Regions from separate parts of the Lysinibacillus irui genome, predicted to be linked through region 4. Evidence: a T-box and tRNA genes for the amino acid it is inferred to sense, from the RefSeq annotation. Region 4 holds a T-box; the other regions hold tRNA genes.

What was found. A T-box is a leader RNA that pairs with one kind of tRNA and senses whether it is charged. The one in region 4 lies ahead of ileS (isoleucine--tRNA ligase), so its partner is inferred to be a tRNA-Ile.
Region 1: it has a tRNA-Ile gene. The T-box ahead of ileS (isoleucine--tRNA ligase) is inferred to sense a tRNA for this amino acid. The anticodon was not compared.
Region 2: it has a tRNA-Ile gene. The T-box ahead of ileS (isoleucine--tRNA ligase) is inferred to sense a tRNA for this amino acid. The anticodon was not compared.
Region 3: it has a tRNA-Ile gene. The T-box ahead of ileS (isoleucine--tRNA ligase) is inferred to sense a tRNA for this amino acid. The anticodon was not compared.

Annotation. Positions count from the first base shown of each region.
Region 1 covers NZ_CP113527.1:221,824-225,006, forward strand. The annotation lists rRNA gene OU989_RS01055 (23S ribosomal RNA) at 1-369, shown strand, start outside; rRNA gene rrf (5S ribosomal RNA) at 435-550, shown strand; tRNA gene OU989_RS01065 (tRNA-Val) at 562-637, shown strand; tRNA gene OU989_RS01070 (tRNA-Asp) at 641-716, shown strand; tRNA gene OU989_RS01075 (tRNA-Thr) at 725-800, shown strand; tRNA gene OU989_RS01080 (tRNA-Tyr) at 808-891, shown strand; tRNA gene OU989_RS01085 (tRNA-Trp) at 896-969, shown strand; tRNA gene OU989_RS01090 (tRNA-His) at 1,017-1,092, shown strand; tRNA gene OU989_RS01095 (tRNA-Gln) at 1,102-1,176, shown strand; tRNA gene OU989_RS01100 (tRNA-Lys) at 1,191-1,263, shown strand; tRNA gene OU989_RS01105 (tRNA-Arg) at 1,281-1,357, shown strand; tRNA gene OU989_RS01110 (tRNA-Pro) at 1,372-1,448, shown strand; tRNA gene OU989_RS01115 (tRNA-Ala) at 1,463-1,538, shown strand; tRNA gene OU989_RS01120 (tRNA-Ser) at 1,552-1,644, shown strand; tRNA gene OU989_RS01125 (tRNA-Phe) at 1,649-1,724, shown strand; tRNA gene OU989_RS01130 (tRNA-Gly) at 1,731-1,804, shown strand; tRNA gene OU989_RS01135 (tRNA-Ile) at 1,809-1,882, shown strand; tRNA gene OU989_RS01140 (tRNA-Asn) at 1,890-1,966, shown strand; tRNA gene OU989_RS01145 (tRNA-Glu) at 1,968-2,039, shown strand; gene OU989_RS01150 (nitric oxide synthase oxygenase) at 2,329-3,183, shown strand, end outside.
Region 2 covers NZ_CP113527.1:3,402,329-3,405,511, forward strand. The annotation lists gene OU989_RS17040 (ABC transporter ATP-binding protein) at 1-737, shown strand, start outside; tRNA gene OU989_RS17045 (tRNA-Glu) at 870-941, opposite strand; tRNA gene OU989_RS17050 (tRNA-Ser) at 944-1,034, opposite strand; tRNA gene OU989_RS17055 (tRNA-Asn) at 1,045-1,121, opposite strand; tRNA gene OU989_RS17060 (tRNA-Ile) at 1,126-1,202, opposite strand; tRNA gene OU989_RS17065 (tRNA-Gly) at 1,204-1,277, opposite strand; tRNA gene OU989_RS17070 (tRNA-Phe) at 1,283-1,358, opposite strand; tRNA gene OU989_RS17075 (tRNA-Asp) at 1,417-1,492, opposite strand; tRNA gene OU989_RS17080 (tRNA-Met) at 1,496-1,570, opposite strand; tRNA gene OU989_RS17085 (tRNA-Ser) at 1,624-1,716, opposite strand; tRNA gene OU989_RS17090 (tRNA-Ile) at 1,732-1,808, opposite strand; tRNA gene OU989_RS17095 (tRNA-Met) at 1,816-1,889, opposite strand; tRNA gene OU989_RS17100 (tRNA-Ala) at 1,916-1,991, opposite strand; tRNA gene OU989_RS17105 (tRNA-Pro) at 2,006-2,082, opposite strand; tRNA gene OU989_RS17110 (tRNA-Arg) at 2,093-2,169, opposite strand; tRNA gene OU989_RS17115 (tRNA-Leu) at 2,178-2,266, opposite strand; tRNA gene OU989_RS17120 (tRNA-Gly) at 2,272-2,346, opposite strand; tRNA gene OU989_RS17125 (tRNA-Leu) at 2,383-2,467, opposite strand; tRNA gene OU989_RS17130 (tRNA-Lys) at 2,485-2,560, opposite strand; tRNA gene OU989_RS17135 (tRNA-Thr) at 2,568-2,643, opposite strand; tRNA gene OU989_RS17140 (tRNA-Val) at 2,647-2,722, opposite strand; rRNA gene rrf (5S ribosomal RNA) at 2,733-2,848, opposite strand; gene OU989_RS17150 (cysteine desulfurase family protein) at 3,111-3,183, opposite strand, start outside.
Region 3 covers NZ_CP113527.1:3,410,115-3,413,297, reverse strand. The annotation lists rRNA gene OU989_RS17280 (23S ribosomal RNA) at 1-352, shown strand, start outside; rRNA gene rrf (5S ribosomal RNA) at 514-629, shown strand; tRNA gene OU989_RS17270 (tRNA-Val) at 640-715, shown strand; tRNA gene OU989_RS17265 (tRNA-Thr) at 719-794, shown strand; tRNA gene OU989_RS17260 (tRNA-Lys) at 802-877, shown strand; tRNA gene OU989_RS17255 (tRNA-Leu) at 895-979, shown strand; tRNA gene OU989_RS17250 (tRNA-Gly) at 1,016-1,090, shown strand; tRNA gene OU989_RS17245 (tRNA-Leu) at 1,096-1,184, shown strand; tRNA gene OU989_RS17240 (tRNA-Arg) at 1,193-1,269, shown strand; tRNA gene OU989_RS17235 (tRNA-Pro) at 1,280-1,356, shown strand; tRNA gene OU989_RS17230 (tRNA-Ala) at 1,371-1,446, shown strand; tRNA gene OU989_RS17225 (tRNA-Met) at 1,473-1,546, shown strand; tRNA gene OU989_RS17220 (tRNA-Ile) at 1,554-1,630, shown strand; tRNA gene OU989_RS17215 (tRNA-Ser) at 1,646-1,738, shown strand; tRNA gene OU989_RS17210 (tRNA-Met) at 1,792-1,866, shown strand; tRNA gene OU989_RS17205 (tRNA-Asp) at 1,870-1,945, shown strand; tRNA gene OU989_RS17200 (tRNA-Phe) at 2,004-2,079, shown strand; tRNA gene OU989_RS17195 (tRNA-Gly) at 2,085-2,158, shown strand; tRNA gene OU989_RS17190 (tRNA-Ile) at 2,160-2,236, shown strand; tRNA gene OU989_RS17185 (tRNA-Asn) at 2,241-2,317, shown strand; tRNA gene OU989_RS17180 (tRNA-Ser) at 2,328-2,418, shown strand; tRNA gene OU989_RS17175 (tRNA-Glu) at 2,421-2,492, shown strand; gene OU989_RS17170 (VOC family protein) at 2,555-2,971, opposite strand; gene nadA (quinolinate synthase NadA) at 3,180-3,183, opposite strand, start outside.
Region 4 covers NZ_CP113527.1:897,643-900,825, reverse strand. The annotation lists gene ileS (isoleucine--tRNA ligase) at 1-1,232, opposite strand, end outside; T-box leader at 1,347-1,571, opposite strand; gene OU989_RS04255 (DivIVA domain-containing protein) at 1,653-2,177, opposite strand; gene OU989_RS04250 (YlmH family RNA-binding protein) at 2,273-3,061, opposite strand; gene OU989_RS04245 (YggT family protein) at 3,170-3,183, opposite strand, start outside.

The DNA.
Region 1 (3,183 bases), 680 kb from region 4:
AGTCGGTCCCAAGGGTTGGGCTGTTCGCCCATTAAAGCGGTACGCGAGCTGGGTTCAGAACGTCGTGAGACAGTTCGGTCCCTATCCGTCGTGGGCGTAGGAAATTTGAGAGGAGCTGTCCTTAGTACGAGAGGACCGGGATGGACACACCGCTGGTGTACCAGTTGTCTTGCCAAAGGCATCGCTGGGTAGCTATGTGTGGACGGGATAAGTGCTGAAAGCATCTAAGCATGAAGCCCCCCTCAAGATGAGATTTCCCATTACACAAGTAAGTAAGATCCCTCAAAGACGATGAGGTAGATAGGTTCGAGGTGGAAGTGTGGTGACACATGGAGCTGACGAATACTAATCGATCGAGGACTTAACCAAATTGTTTGAAGCATTCAATGTACGTTTATCTAGTTTTGAAAGAATAAGTCTTTCAACTGAATAAGTGAAGTGATGATGGCAAAGAGGCCACACCCGTTCCCATACCGAACACGGAAGTTAAGCTCTTTAGCGCCGATGGTAGTTGGGGGCTTCCCCCTGTGAGAGTAGGACGTCGCTTCGCTTATTTTTTGTGGAGGATTAGCTCAGCTGGGAGAGCACCTGCCTTACAAGCAGGGGGTCGGCGGTTCGAGCCCGTCATCCTCCACCATATGGTCCCGTGGTGTAGCGGTTAACATGCCTGCCTGTCACGCAGGAGATCGCCGGTTCGATCCCGGTCGGGACCGCCATTATTTTTGCCGGTGTAGCTCAGTTGGTAGAGCAACTGACTTGTAATCAGTAGGTCGTGGGTTCGACTCCTATCGCCGGCACCATTCCCTTGGAGGGGTAGCGAAGTGGCTAAACGCGGCGGACTGTAAATCCGCTCCTTAGGGTTCGGCGGTTCGAATCCGTCCCCCTCCACCATTTTAGGGGCATAGTTCAACGGTAGAATAGAGGTCTCCAAAACCTTTGGTGTGGGTTCGATTCCTACTGCCCCTGCCAGGTATTGAGGTACTCGTTCATATACAGCTGTTATGATTTATATAGTGGCGATTGTGGCGAAGTGGTTAACGCATCGGATTGTGGTTCCGACATTCGTGGGTTCGATTCCCATCAGTCGCCCCATTTCAACATTGGGGTATAGCCAAGCGGTAAGGCAACGGATTTTGATTCCGTCATGCCTAGGTTCGAATCCTAGTACCCCAGCCATTTTTTTCTTTAACGAGCCATTAGCTCAGTTGGTAGAGCATCTGACTTTTAATCAGAGGGTCGAAGGTTCGAGTCCTTCATGGCTCATCATTTTTATTTACTAAGCGCCCGTAGCTCAATTGGATAGAGCGTCTGACTACGGATCAGAAGGTTATGGGTTCGACTCCTGTCGGGCGCGCCAATAAATATATTTTACGGAATGTAGCTCAGCTTGGTAGAGCACTTGGTTTGGGACCAAGGGGTCGTAGGTTCGAATCCTGTCATTCCGACCATCTTTTATTTAAATGGGGCCTTAGCTCAGCTGGGAGAGCGCCTGCCTTGCACGCAGGAGGTCAGCGGTTCGATCCCGCTAGGCTCCACCATTTCAATATTTTTGGAGGTATACCCAAGTCTGGCTGAAGGGATCGGTCTTGAAAACCGACAGGCGGGTAACACCGCGCGGGGGTTCGAATCCCTCTACCTCCTCCATTTCGGGTCAGTAGCTCAGTTGGTAGAGCATTAGATTGAAGCTCTAAGTGTCGGCGGTTCGATTCCGTCCTGACCCACCATTATTTGCGGGTGTAGTTTAATGGTAAAACCTCAGCCTTCCAAGCTGATGTCGTGAGTTCGATTCTCATCACCCGCTCCAAAATGGGCCTATAGCTCAGCTGGTTAGAGCGCACGCCTGATAAGCGTGAGGTCGATGGTTCGAGTCCATTTAGGCCCATCATTATTCCGAAGTAGCTCAGTTGGTAGTAGCACCTGACTGTTAATCAGGTTGTCGCAGGTTCGAGTCCTGCCTTCGGAGCCACGGCCCGTTGGTCAAGTGGTTAAGACACCGCCCTTTCACGGCGGTAACACGGGTTCGAATCCCGTACGGGTCATCAAGCATGTAGCACAGATGTGTGTTACATGCTTTTTTCTATATGTAGATGTTCAACCAAGACTATAAAACCATTAAAAGGTTCTGTAGCTTTTTTATGGTGAACATAGGACAGTATAAGTGCTTTAGCTCATTTCAAGGTCCTGTTCCATTTATCAATCACATGTTTCACCCACTAATAAATTTGAACAAACTATTTCATATATGCAATATGTATGTTTTTTCAACAGCTATTTTCATGGTGCTTGCCGTATCGTTGCTCTAATATGAGGGTAAGTGGAGGAATCGATATGAGTATACAGGAGATAGAGCAATTCTTAAGTCAATATCAGAAAGAACAAAATAAATCAGATCTTTGGTTAGAGAATAGATTGCAAGAGATTAAGAGTGAAGGTGAATATTACCCCACAACAGAGGAACTAGTTTTTGGAGCACGTGTCGCATGGCGTAATAGTAACAAATGTATTGGACGCTTGTTTTGGCAGTCATTGCATGTAGTAGACGCACGAGATCTTTTAGACGAAGAGGATATTTTTCGAAAATTACTAGAGCATATCGATTATGCAACAAATAGTGGGAAAATCCGCCCTACAATAACCGTGTTTGCCTCAGATCGAGTACGGATTTGGAATCACCAACTTATCCGTTATGCGGGCTATGAAACGGAATTAGGTGTTATAGGTGATTCTCATTCTGTTGCGTTTACACAAGTATGTGAAACGCTAGGCTGGAAAAGTGAGAGAACAGCTTTTGATGTGTTACCACTTGTTATACAAGTAGATGGGCGAGCTCCAAGGCTGTTTACAATTCCAGCAGAATATATTTTAGAGGTGCCAATCCGCCATCCAGAGGAAGCTGAAATAGAAAAATTAGAGATGAAATGGTATGCTGTACCCATTATCTCGAGTATGCGTTTTCGAATGGCAGGCATTGATTACCAAGCTGCTCCTTTTAATGGTTGGTATATGGGGACAGAAATTGGAGCACGTAATTTAGCTGATCATGACCGCTATAATATGCTACCAGCTATTGCTGAGATTTTTAATCTTGATACAACCAAACAAGCTTCTCTTTGGCGTGATCGTGCATTAGTGGAGCTTAATATAGCAGTTCTCCATTCCTTTAAAGAAGATGGGGTAAGCATT
Region 2 (3,183 bases), 1.9 Mb from region 4:
AAGATCTCAATTTATCTATCCCTTTGAATGAAATTACTGTATTAATTGGAGCGAATGGCTGTGGTAAATCCACACTCCTACGCTCCATCGCTCGATTATTAAAACCTAAAAAAGGTTCCGTTCTATTAGATGGAGAGGATATTTTTAAATTATCAACAAAGCAGGTGGCTAGAAATCTTTCGATTCTTCCCCAATCCCCTGTTGCACCAGAAGGCCTAACTGTCCTACAGCTTGTGAAGCAAGGTCGCTATCCTTACCAAAGCTGGCGTCAACAGTGGACGGAAAAGGATGAAGAAATCGTATTAAATGCCTTAAGAGCAACAGGCACAGAGCATTTACAAGATAGACCAGTGGATGAGCTATCAGGAGGACAACGTCAACGTGCTTGGATTGCTATGACGCTTGCTCAAGATACCGATATTATTCTTTTGGACGAGCCTACGACATACTTAGATTTAACTCATCAGATAGAAGTTTTAGATTTATTGTACGAGTTAAACCAACAGCAAAAGCGAACGATTATTATGGTATTACATGATATTAATCTCGCATGTCGCTATGCCGATCATATTATTACTGTCCGTGATCGTGGTGTCTATCGTCAAGGTAAACCAGAAGAAATTATGACAACTGATTTAGTTAGTCATGTGTTTGACCTTGATTGCCAAATGACGACAGATCCAATATTTGGTACACCTCTATGCATTCCATATGGAAAAGGACGTAGAATTTCATAGCTTCTTAGTAAAATTAAAAGCCTACACAGATTAAACTATCCTGTGTAGGCTTTAATTTATGGTAGCTATATTATAAATCTATGACTAAAATTAAAAAGTGCAGTAGATGAATTTCATCTACTGCACTTAGTATGACCCGTACGGGATTCGAACCCGTGTTACCGCCGTGAAAGGGCGGTGTCTTAACCACTTGACCAACGGGCCAATGGCGGAGAAGGAGGGATTTGAACCCTCGCGCCGGTTACCCGACCTACACCCTTAGCAGGGGCGCCTCTTCAGCCTCTTGAGTACTTCCCCAAATAAAAAATGGCTCCGAAGGCAGGACTCGAACCTGCGACAACCTGATTAACAGTCAGGTGCTACTACCAACTGAGCTACTTCGGAATAATGGTGGGCCTAAATGGACTCGAACCATCGACCTCACGCTTATCAGGCGTGCGCTCTAACCAGCTGAGCTATAGGCCCTTGGAGCGGGTGATGGGAATCGAACCCACGACATCAGCTTGGAAGGCTGAGGTTTTACCATTAAACTACACCCGCATAAATGGTGGGTCAGGACGGAATCGAACCGCCGACACTTAGAGCTTCAATCTAATGCTCTACCAACTGAGCTACTGACCCATTTCGTCCATGCTAAGCTTGCTCACTCTTTTGCTTCTCATGTTTTTCATTATAATAATGGCGGTCCCGACCGGGATCGAACCGGCGATCTCCTGCGTGACAGGCAGGCATGTTAACCGCTACACCACGGGACCTTTTGGTTGCGGGGGCCGGATTTGAACCAACGACCTTCGGGTTATGAGCCCGACGAGCTACCACTGCTCCACCCCGCGATAATGATATTCTGTTTCGAGTTTTTAAAGCACCATTTATAAAAATTTAAAACTGGAGGAGGTAGAGGGATTCGAACCCCCGCGCGGTGTTACCCGCCTGTCGGTTTTCAAGACCGATCCCTTCAGCCAGACTTGGGTATACCTCCGTTACACTATATAAATGGTGGACCTTGCAGGACTCGAACCTGCGACCGGACGGTTATGAGCCGTCTGCTCTAACCAACTGAGCTAAAGGTCCTTTAAGATGGCGGCAGAGGGGATCGAACCCCCGACCTTACGGGTATGAACCGTACGCTCTAGCCAGCTGAGCTACGCCGCCAGGATCTTTATACTGGTTATTTACTATGGTGGAGCCTAGCGGGATCGAACCGCTGACCTCCTGCGTGCAAGGCAGGCGCTCTCCCAGCTGAGCTAAGGCCCCATAATTTTAGGAAATGGTCGGGAAGACAGGATTCGAACCTGCGACCCCTTGGTCCCAAACCAAGTGCTCTACCAAGCTGAGCTACTTCCCGTTCGTTCTTTTGGCGCGCCCGACAGGAGTCGAACCCATAACCTTCTGATCCGTAGTCAGACGCTCTATCCAATTGAGCTACGGGCGCATAATAAATGGTGCCGAGGACCGGAATCGAACCGGTACGGTAGTCACCTACCGCAGGATTTTAAGTCCTGTGCGTCTGCCAGTTCCGCCACCCCGGCACATTTGGAGCGGAAGACGAGGTTCGAACTCGCGACCCCCACCTTGGCAAGGTGGTGTTCTACCACTGAACTACTTCCGCATGTGCATAAGTTTTTTTATCTGGCAATGAAAATAATGGTGCGGGTGAAGGGAGTCGAACCCCCACGCCTTGCGGCGCTAGATCCTAAGTCTAGTGCGTCTGCCAATTCCGCCACACCCGCTTATTATTATTTCAAAATGGTGAGCCATGAAGGACTCGAACCTTCGACCCTCTGATTAAAAGTCAGATGCTCTACCAACTGAGCTAATGGCTCGAAAAAATGGTGCCGGCTATAGGAATCGAACCCACGACCTACTGATTACAAGTCAGTTGCTCTACCTGCTGAGCTAAACCGGCATATGGTGGAGGATGACGGGCTCGAACCGCCGACCCCCTGCTTGTAAGGCAGGTGCTCTCCCAGCTGAGCTAATCCTCCTGGGTATTATGCCTAGCGACGTCCTACTCTCACAGGGGGAAGCCCCCAACTACCATCGGCGCTAAAGAGCTTAACTTCCGTGTTCGGTATGGGAACGGGTGTGACCTCTTTGCCATCATCACTAGACTATTTTATGTATCTTGTTTTGAAGTTGTTTACCTGTCCTTCAAGACAAGAATTATTGTATAACGTTTTTTAACATTGTGCAATACTTTTTTATAAAAAAAAGAAATTATTACTTTTTAAAGATATTTTTGTTAAGTAAGAGAAAATATTGCCCTACAAAATATTATATCAATTGTTGTTTCAAAAGAAAACAATTATTTTTCTTGATATGTTTTATAGCCTAAAATCTATAATAAAACAAGTGAAGGTCTTATAATTTCCCTCACTTGTTATCTAATGAAATGGTTGAAAGCTCTATTGTTAATCTTGTAATCTCTTCAATTGTTGTCGAAGGT
Region 3 (3,183 bases), 1.9 Mb from region 4:
GGGCTGTTCGCCCATTAAAGCGGTACGCGAGCTGGGTTCAGAACGTCGTGAGACAGTTCGGTCCCTATCCGTCGTGGGCGTAGGAAATTTGAGAGGAGCTGTCCTTAGTACGAGAGGACCGGGATGGACACACCGCTGGTGTACCAGTTGTCTTGCCAAAGGCATCGCTGGGTAGCTATGTGTGGACGGGATAAGTGCTGAAAGCATCTAAGCATGAAGCCCCCCTCAAGATGAGATTTCCCATTACGCAAGTAAGTAAGATCCCTCAAAGACGATGAGGTAGATAGGTTCGAGGTGGAAGTGTGGTGACACATGGAGCTGACGAATACTAATCGATCGAGGACTTAACCAAATTGTTTGAAGCAGTCAATGTACGTTTATCCAGTTTTGAAAGAACAACTCTTTCATAAGAGCTTTTATACATACTGTATTTTGAAGCTTAACATATAGGAACTTCTGCTAAGAATGCTATATCCTTATTGTAATGCAGAAGACAGCACATCTACGTGCAAGTCTAGTGATGATGGCAAAGAGGTCACACCCGTTCCCATACCGAACACGGAAGTTAAGCTCTTTAGCGCCGATGGTAGTTGGGGGCTTCCCCCTGTGAGAGTAGGACGTCGCTAGGCATAATACCCAGGAGGATTAGCTCAGCTGGGAGAGCACCTGCCTTACAAGCAGGGGGTCGGCGGTTCGAGCCCGTCATCCTCCACCATATGCCGGTTTAGCTCAGCAGGTAGAGCAACTGACTTGTAATCAGTAGGTCGTGGGTTCGATTCCTATAGCCGGCACCATTTTTTCGAGCCATTAGCTCAGTTGGTAGAGCATCTGACTTTTAATCAGAGGGTCGAAGGTTCGAGTCCTTCATGGCTCACCATTTTGAAATAATAATAAGCGGGTGTGGCGGAATTGGCAGACGCACTAGACTTAGGATCTAGCGCCGCAAGGCGTGGGGGTTCGACTCCCTTCACCCGCACCATTATTTTCATTGCCAGATAAAAAAACTTATGCACATGCGGAAGTAGTTCAGTGGTAGAACACCACCTTGCCAAGGTGGGGGTCGCGAGTTCGAACCTCGTCTTCCGCTCCAAATGTGCCGGGGTGGCGGAACTGGCAGACGCACAGGACTTAAAATCCTGCGGTAGGTGACTACCGTACCGGTTCGATTCCGGTCCTCGGCACCATTTATTATGCGCCCGTAGCTCAATTGGATAGAGCGTCTGACTACGGATCAGAAGGTTATGGGTTCGACTCCTGTCGGGCGCGCCAAAAGAACGAACGGGAAGTAGCTCAGCTTGGTAGAGCACTTGGTTTGGGACCAAGGGGTCGCAGGTTCGAATCCTGTCTTCCCGACCATTTCCTAAAATTATGGGGCCTTAGCTCAGCTGGGAGAGCGCCTGCCTTGCACGCAGGAGGTCAGCGGTTCGATCCCGCTAGGCTCCACCATAGTAAATAACCAGTATAAAGATCCTGGCGGCGTAGCTCAGCTGGCTAGAGCGTACGGTTCATACCCGTAAGGTCGGGGGTTCGATCCCCTCTGCCGCCATCTTAAAGGACCTTTAGCTCAGTTGGTTAGAGCAGACGGCTCATAACCGTCCGGTCGCAGGTTCGAGTCCTGCAAGGTCCACCATTTATATAGTGTAACGGAGGTATACCCAAGTCTGGCTGAAGGGATCGGTCTTGAAAACCGACAGGCGGGTAACACCGCGCGGGGGTTCGAATCCCTCTACCTCCTCCAGTTTTAAATTTTTATAAATGGTGCTTTAAAAACTCGAAACAGAATATCATTATCGCGGGGTGGAGCAGTGGTAGCTCGTCGGGCTCATAACCCGAAGGTCGTTGGTTCAAATCCGGCCCCCGCAACCAAAAGGTCCCGTGGTGTAGCGGTTAACATGCCTGCCTGTCACGCAGGAGATCGCCGGTTCGATCCCGGTCGGGACCGCCATTATTATAATGAAAAACATGAGAAGCAAAAGAGTGAGCAAGCTTAGCATGGACGAAATGGGTCAGTAGCTCAGTTGGTAGAGCATTAGATTGAAGCTCTAAGTGTCGGCGGTTCGATTCCGTCCTGACCCACCATTTATGCGGGTGTAGTTTAATGGTAAAACCTCAGCCTTCCAAGCTGATGTCGTGGGTTCGATTCCCATCACCCGCTCCAAGGGCCTATAGCTCAGCTGGTTAGAGCGCACGCCTGATAAGCGTGAGGTCGATGGTTCGAGTCCATTTAGGCCCACCATTATTCCGAAGTAGCTCAGTTGGTAGTAGCACCTGACTGTTAATCAGGTTGTCGCAGGTTCGAGTCCTGCCTTCGGAGCCATTTTTTATTTGGGGAAGTACTCAAGAGGCTGAAGAGGCGCCCCTGCTAAGGGTGTAGGTCGGGTAACCGGCGCGAGGGTTCAAATCCCTCCTTCTCCGCCATTGGCCCGTTGGTCAAGTGGTTAAGACACCGCCCTTTCACGGCGGTAACACGGGTTCGAATCCCGTACGGGTCATACTAAAAAACAGTAACTGCATTTGCAGCTACTGTTTTTTTTATATTTAGATAGATATATAATTACTCATTATTTAGTGCGCTTTCATCCATATATACTACTTCCCAAATATGCCCATCTACATCTTGGAATCCCCAGCCGTACATAAATCCGTGATCTTGTGGTTTACTGTAAGGTTTACCACCAGAGGCTAGTGCTTTATTTACTAATTGATCTACTTGTTCTCGGTTTTCAGCGGAAAGACATAATATCGCCTCTGCAGAAGTAGCTGTATCTGCAATCTCCTTCTTTGTAAATCCTTTGAATCGTTCTTCTACCATTATTAATGCAAAGATATTTTCGCTAATAATCATTGAAGCTGTTGTTTCATCACTAAATTGTTGATTGAATTCAAAACCTAAGTCTTTAAAAAAGTTGATTGATTTGTTAAGATCTTTTACTGGTAAATTGATAAATATATTTTTCGATTGAAAAGCCATTGATTATCACCTCCAAATCGACATTATCATAGAAAATAAATCCATGTCAATTTCTACAAGTAAATGGATTTCATTTAATTCCCAACATCCTTAATGAAAAAGTATAAGTCATATCAAAAAATGAACGACGTTTTTCATAACTCCTTAACTTTACAAAAAAAGCAGAAATATTGATACAACAACATGTCTGCTTTTAAAATTCTTCTTGTTAC
Region 4 (3,183 bases):
CATTGTGGTGTGGCACGATAAATAACTGGTTTTTTTGTACGCCAGTCATGTGGATAAGAGTGTGTAATGAAACTAAGACTTTCTAATGCATCCACTTCTTTAAGTTTTTCTGTTACTAGTTTATTGGCATCATTATAAAATACGCCTTCAAAACCAGGTGCTTCTTCTGTATAGCAGCCACTATTATCAAGAGGACTAAGAATGCCTAAGCCATATTGTTTACTAATATGATAATCATCTTCCCCGTGTCCTGGCGCTGTATGAACACAACCTGTACCCGCATCTGCAGTAACATGATCTCCAACCATCACAAGAGATTCTCGATCATAGAATGGATGTTGGGCTACAATACGATCTAGTGCATCCCCTTTTACTTCTTGAACAACCTCATAGTTTTCCCATTCAAGAGCAGTTGCCACTGACTCTAATAATTCTTTAGCGATAATGAATTTTTTAGTTGCCACAGCAACTACTACATAGATAAATTCAGGGTTCAAAGAAATCCCTAAGTTTGCTGGTAATGTCCAAGGAGTTGTTGTCCAAATGATAAATTTAGCATCTGCTGGAACAACACCTTTCGCATCCTTAATAGCAAAGCTTACATAAATCGATGGTGATTTGATATCCTTGTATTCAATTTCAGCTTCTGCCAAAGCAGATTCAGAAGATGGAGACCAATAAACTGGTTTTAACCCTTTATAGATGTAACCTTTTTCCGCCATTTTACCAAACACTTCAATTTGACGTGCTTCAAATTCAGGTTTCAATGTAATATATGGATTTTCCCAATCACCGCGAATGCCTAGACGTCGGAATTGCGTACGTTGATTGTCAATTTGTTCATACGCATATTCTTCACAAAGTTGGCGGAATGCTGCTACTGACATTTCTTTACGCTTTACACCTTTGTTTGTCAATGCTTGCTCAATTGGTAAACCATGCGTATCCCAACCAGGAATATAATTAACATGGTAGCCAGTCATGGAGCGGTGACGTGTAATCATATCTTTCAATACTTTATTTAATGCATGGCCGATGTGGATATCACCATTTGCATATGGAGGACCATCATGTAGGACAAACTCTGGACGACCTTCAGTACGTTCCATTTGTAATTTGTTAATATCCATGTCATTCCATTTATCTTGCATTTTTGGCTCATTTGCTGGAAGATTTCCGCGCATTGGAAAATCTGTTTTTGGCATTAATAATGTATCTTTGTATTCAACCATTTAAAATTCCTCCTTTATTTTCCACAAGCATAATAGACATTTTTCACATAGGACAGTTATTGGCAAATTCAGCTAAAACGATTCGCAAACAAATAAAAAAAGCCCTCAATCCCACTAAGGGACGAGAAGCTTCTACTCGCGGTACCACCCTACTTGTAGCACAAAAATTATTGTACTACCTCTTTCAAGCACGTTAACGTCGTGCAACACGAAATAACTTACTTTTTTCAGCTATTTAGCTCAGAAGTGATGTTCAATGTTAGTTGCATGTTTGGGCTCGCACTGTCCCCAAATCGCTTCACTACGCCTAACAAATACTGTCTTCGTCTCTGCCTCTATGCGTATCTGTTCAAAATAATTACTATTACAAAGTATATGAAATTCATACAATCGCGTCAAGTTTCAATTGTAAAAGAAAAGTTACATATCTTCGGACTCCTGTGCTTCCTCAACAGACGCCTGAATTTCAGTTAAATCAATATCGTATTGTAGCAAATGATCCCAGTCATCTGCATTCAATAAGTCAAGCTGTGCCTCTACAAGCATCTTAAAACGATTACGGAAAACCTTAGATTGTTTTTTTAGCTCATCAATTTCAATCGTTACCTTACGAGCCTTCGTTAAAGCTTCATTGACAATTCGATCAGCATTTTTCTCTGCTTCTTTCAAAATGAGTTTAGCCTCTTTTTGTGAATTTCTTCGCACTTCATCTGCAGCTTCTTGCGCTACTACAATAGATTTCTGCAAAGTTTCTTCTAAGGAGTTAAAATGCCTCGCTTGTTCTAATGCCATTTCTAATTGCTTAACGACTTCCTTTTTTTCCCTAAGCAAAATTTCGTAGTCTTTAATAATCTGATCTAAAAATTCATTTACTTCATCTTCAGCATAACCTCTGAAAGCTTTTGTAAACTCCTTATTATGTATATCAATAGGTGATAATGGCATACAATCCTTCTCTCCTTTACAAGTACATTCGTAGTTTCTATTATACAATTGTTCCGACAACTTAGCAGTAAAAATTAATGAAATTTACTTCACTTTCAGCTTTTTTGGGCCAATCGACCGATTTGTAGACGGATTTTATCCTTTTTTGTACGGCCTTCTGTCATAATAATTTTGACACGACCGCTTCCACGTATCGATAAAATATCACCCTCTTGTAATTCAAAAGCGACAGTATCCCGCTCCGTCCAATTGACACGCACTTTTTTTCCAGTAATTAATGCTTGTGCCTTTTGGCGTGACACATTTAAAATCGTCGCAATGATCACATCTAAACGCATCGAAGAAACTGTATGTGCTTCCTCAAACCACTCTTCCTCATTGATAAGCAGTGGGGCGTCTTCCTTTAGTGATTCTACATGTACCTTTACTTTACCAATACCCGTTAAATGTAAACGGACATAATCCGCTACCTCCTGTGCGACAACGAATTGCACCTGCTGCTCATTGACACGAATATCACCGAATTTACTACGGTTTAAGCCTAATGATAACAATGCCCCTAAAACATCTGGATGACGCAGTTGAATAAATTTAGTCGGATACTGGATGGTAAAGGCTGTCAGTTGAAAGTCTTCATCTGTAGCTTCATAGTACGCAGGAAAAATGAGCATACGCTGCCTCTCTGCTCCATCAAATAGCCCTGAACAAGCTGTCTTTAGAGTGTCGTCCTGTCCAATAACCGATGACACAATAAAACGTTGCCTTGGGTCAAGAAAATCGGTCAACTTGGGTGCATAGCGATCCTCTACCTCACGCTGCCAGCTTAGCACTTGTTCAATAAAAGGCTGCTCATCTTTTCGAAAATGCTGGATTAAGTGTTCCATCTTGTTGTCTCCTCTTTCACTAGTTCCTATTTGCTTTGTTGGATGAACGTAGTAAAACTAGTATTCCCCATAAATAAAAAATCCCCACCTAAACGTGAGGATTTACTTCTAAACGAACATAA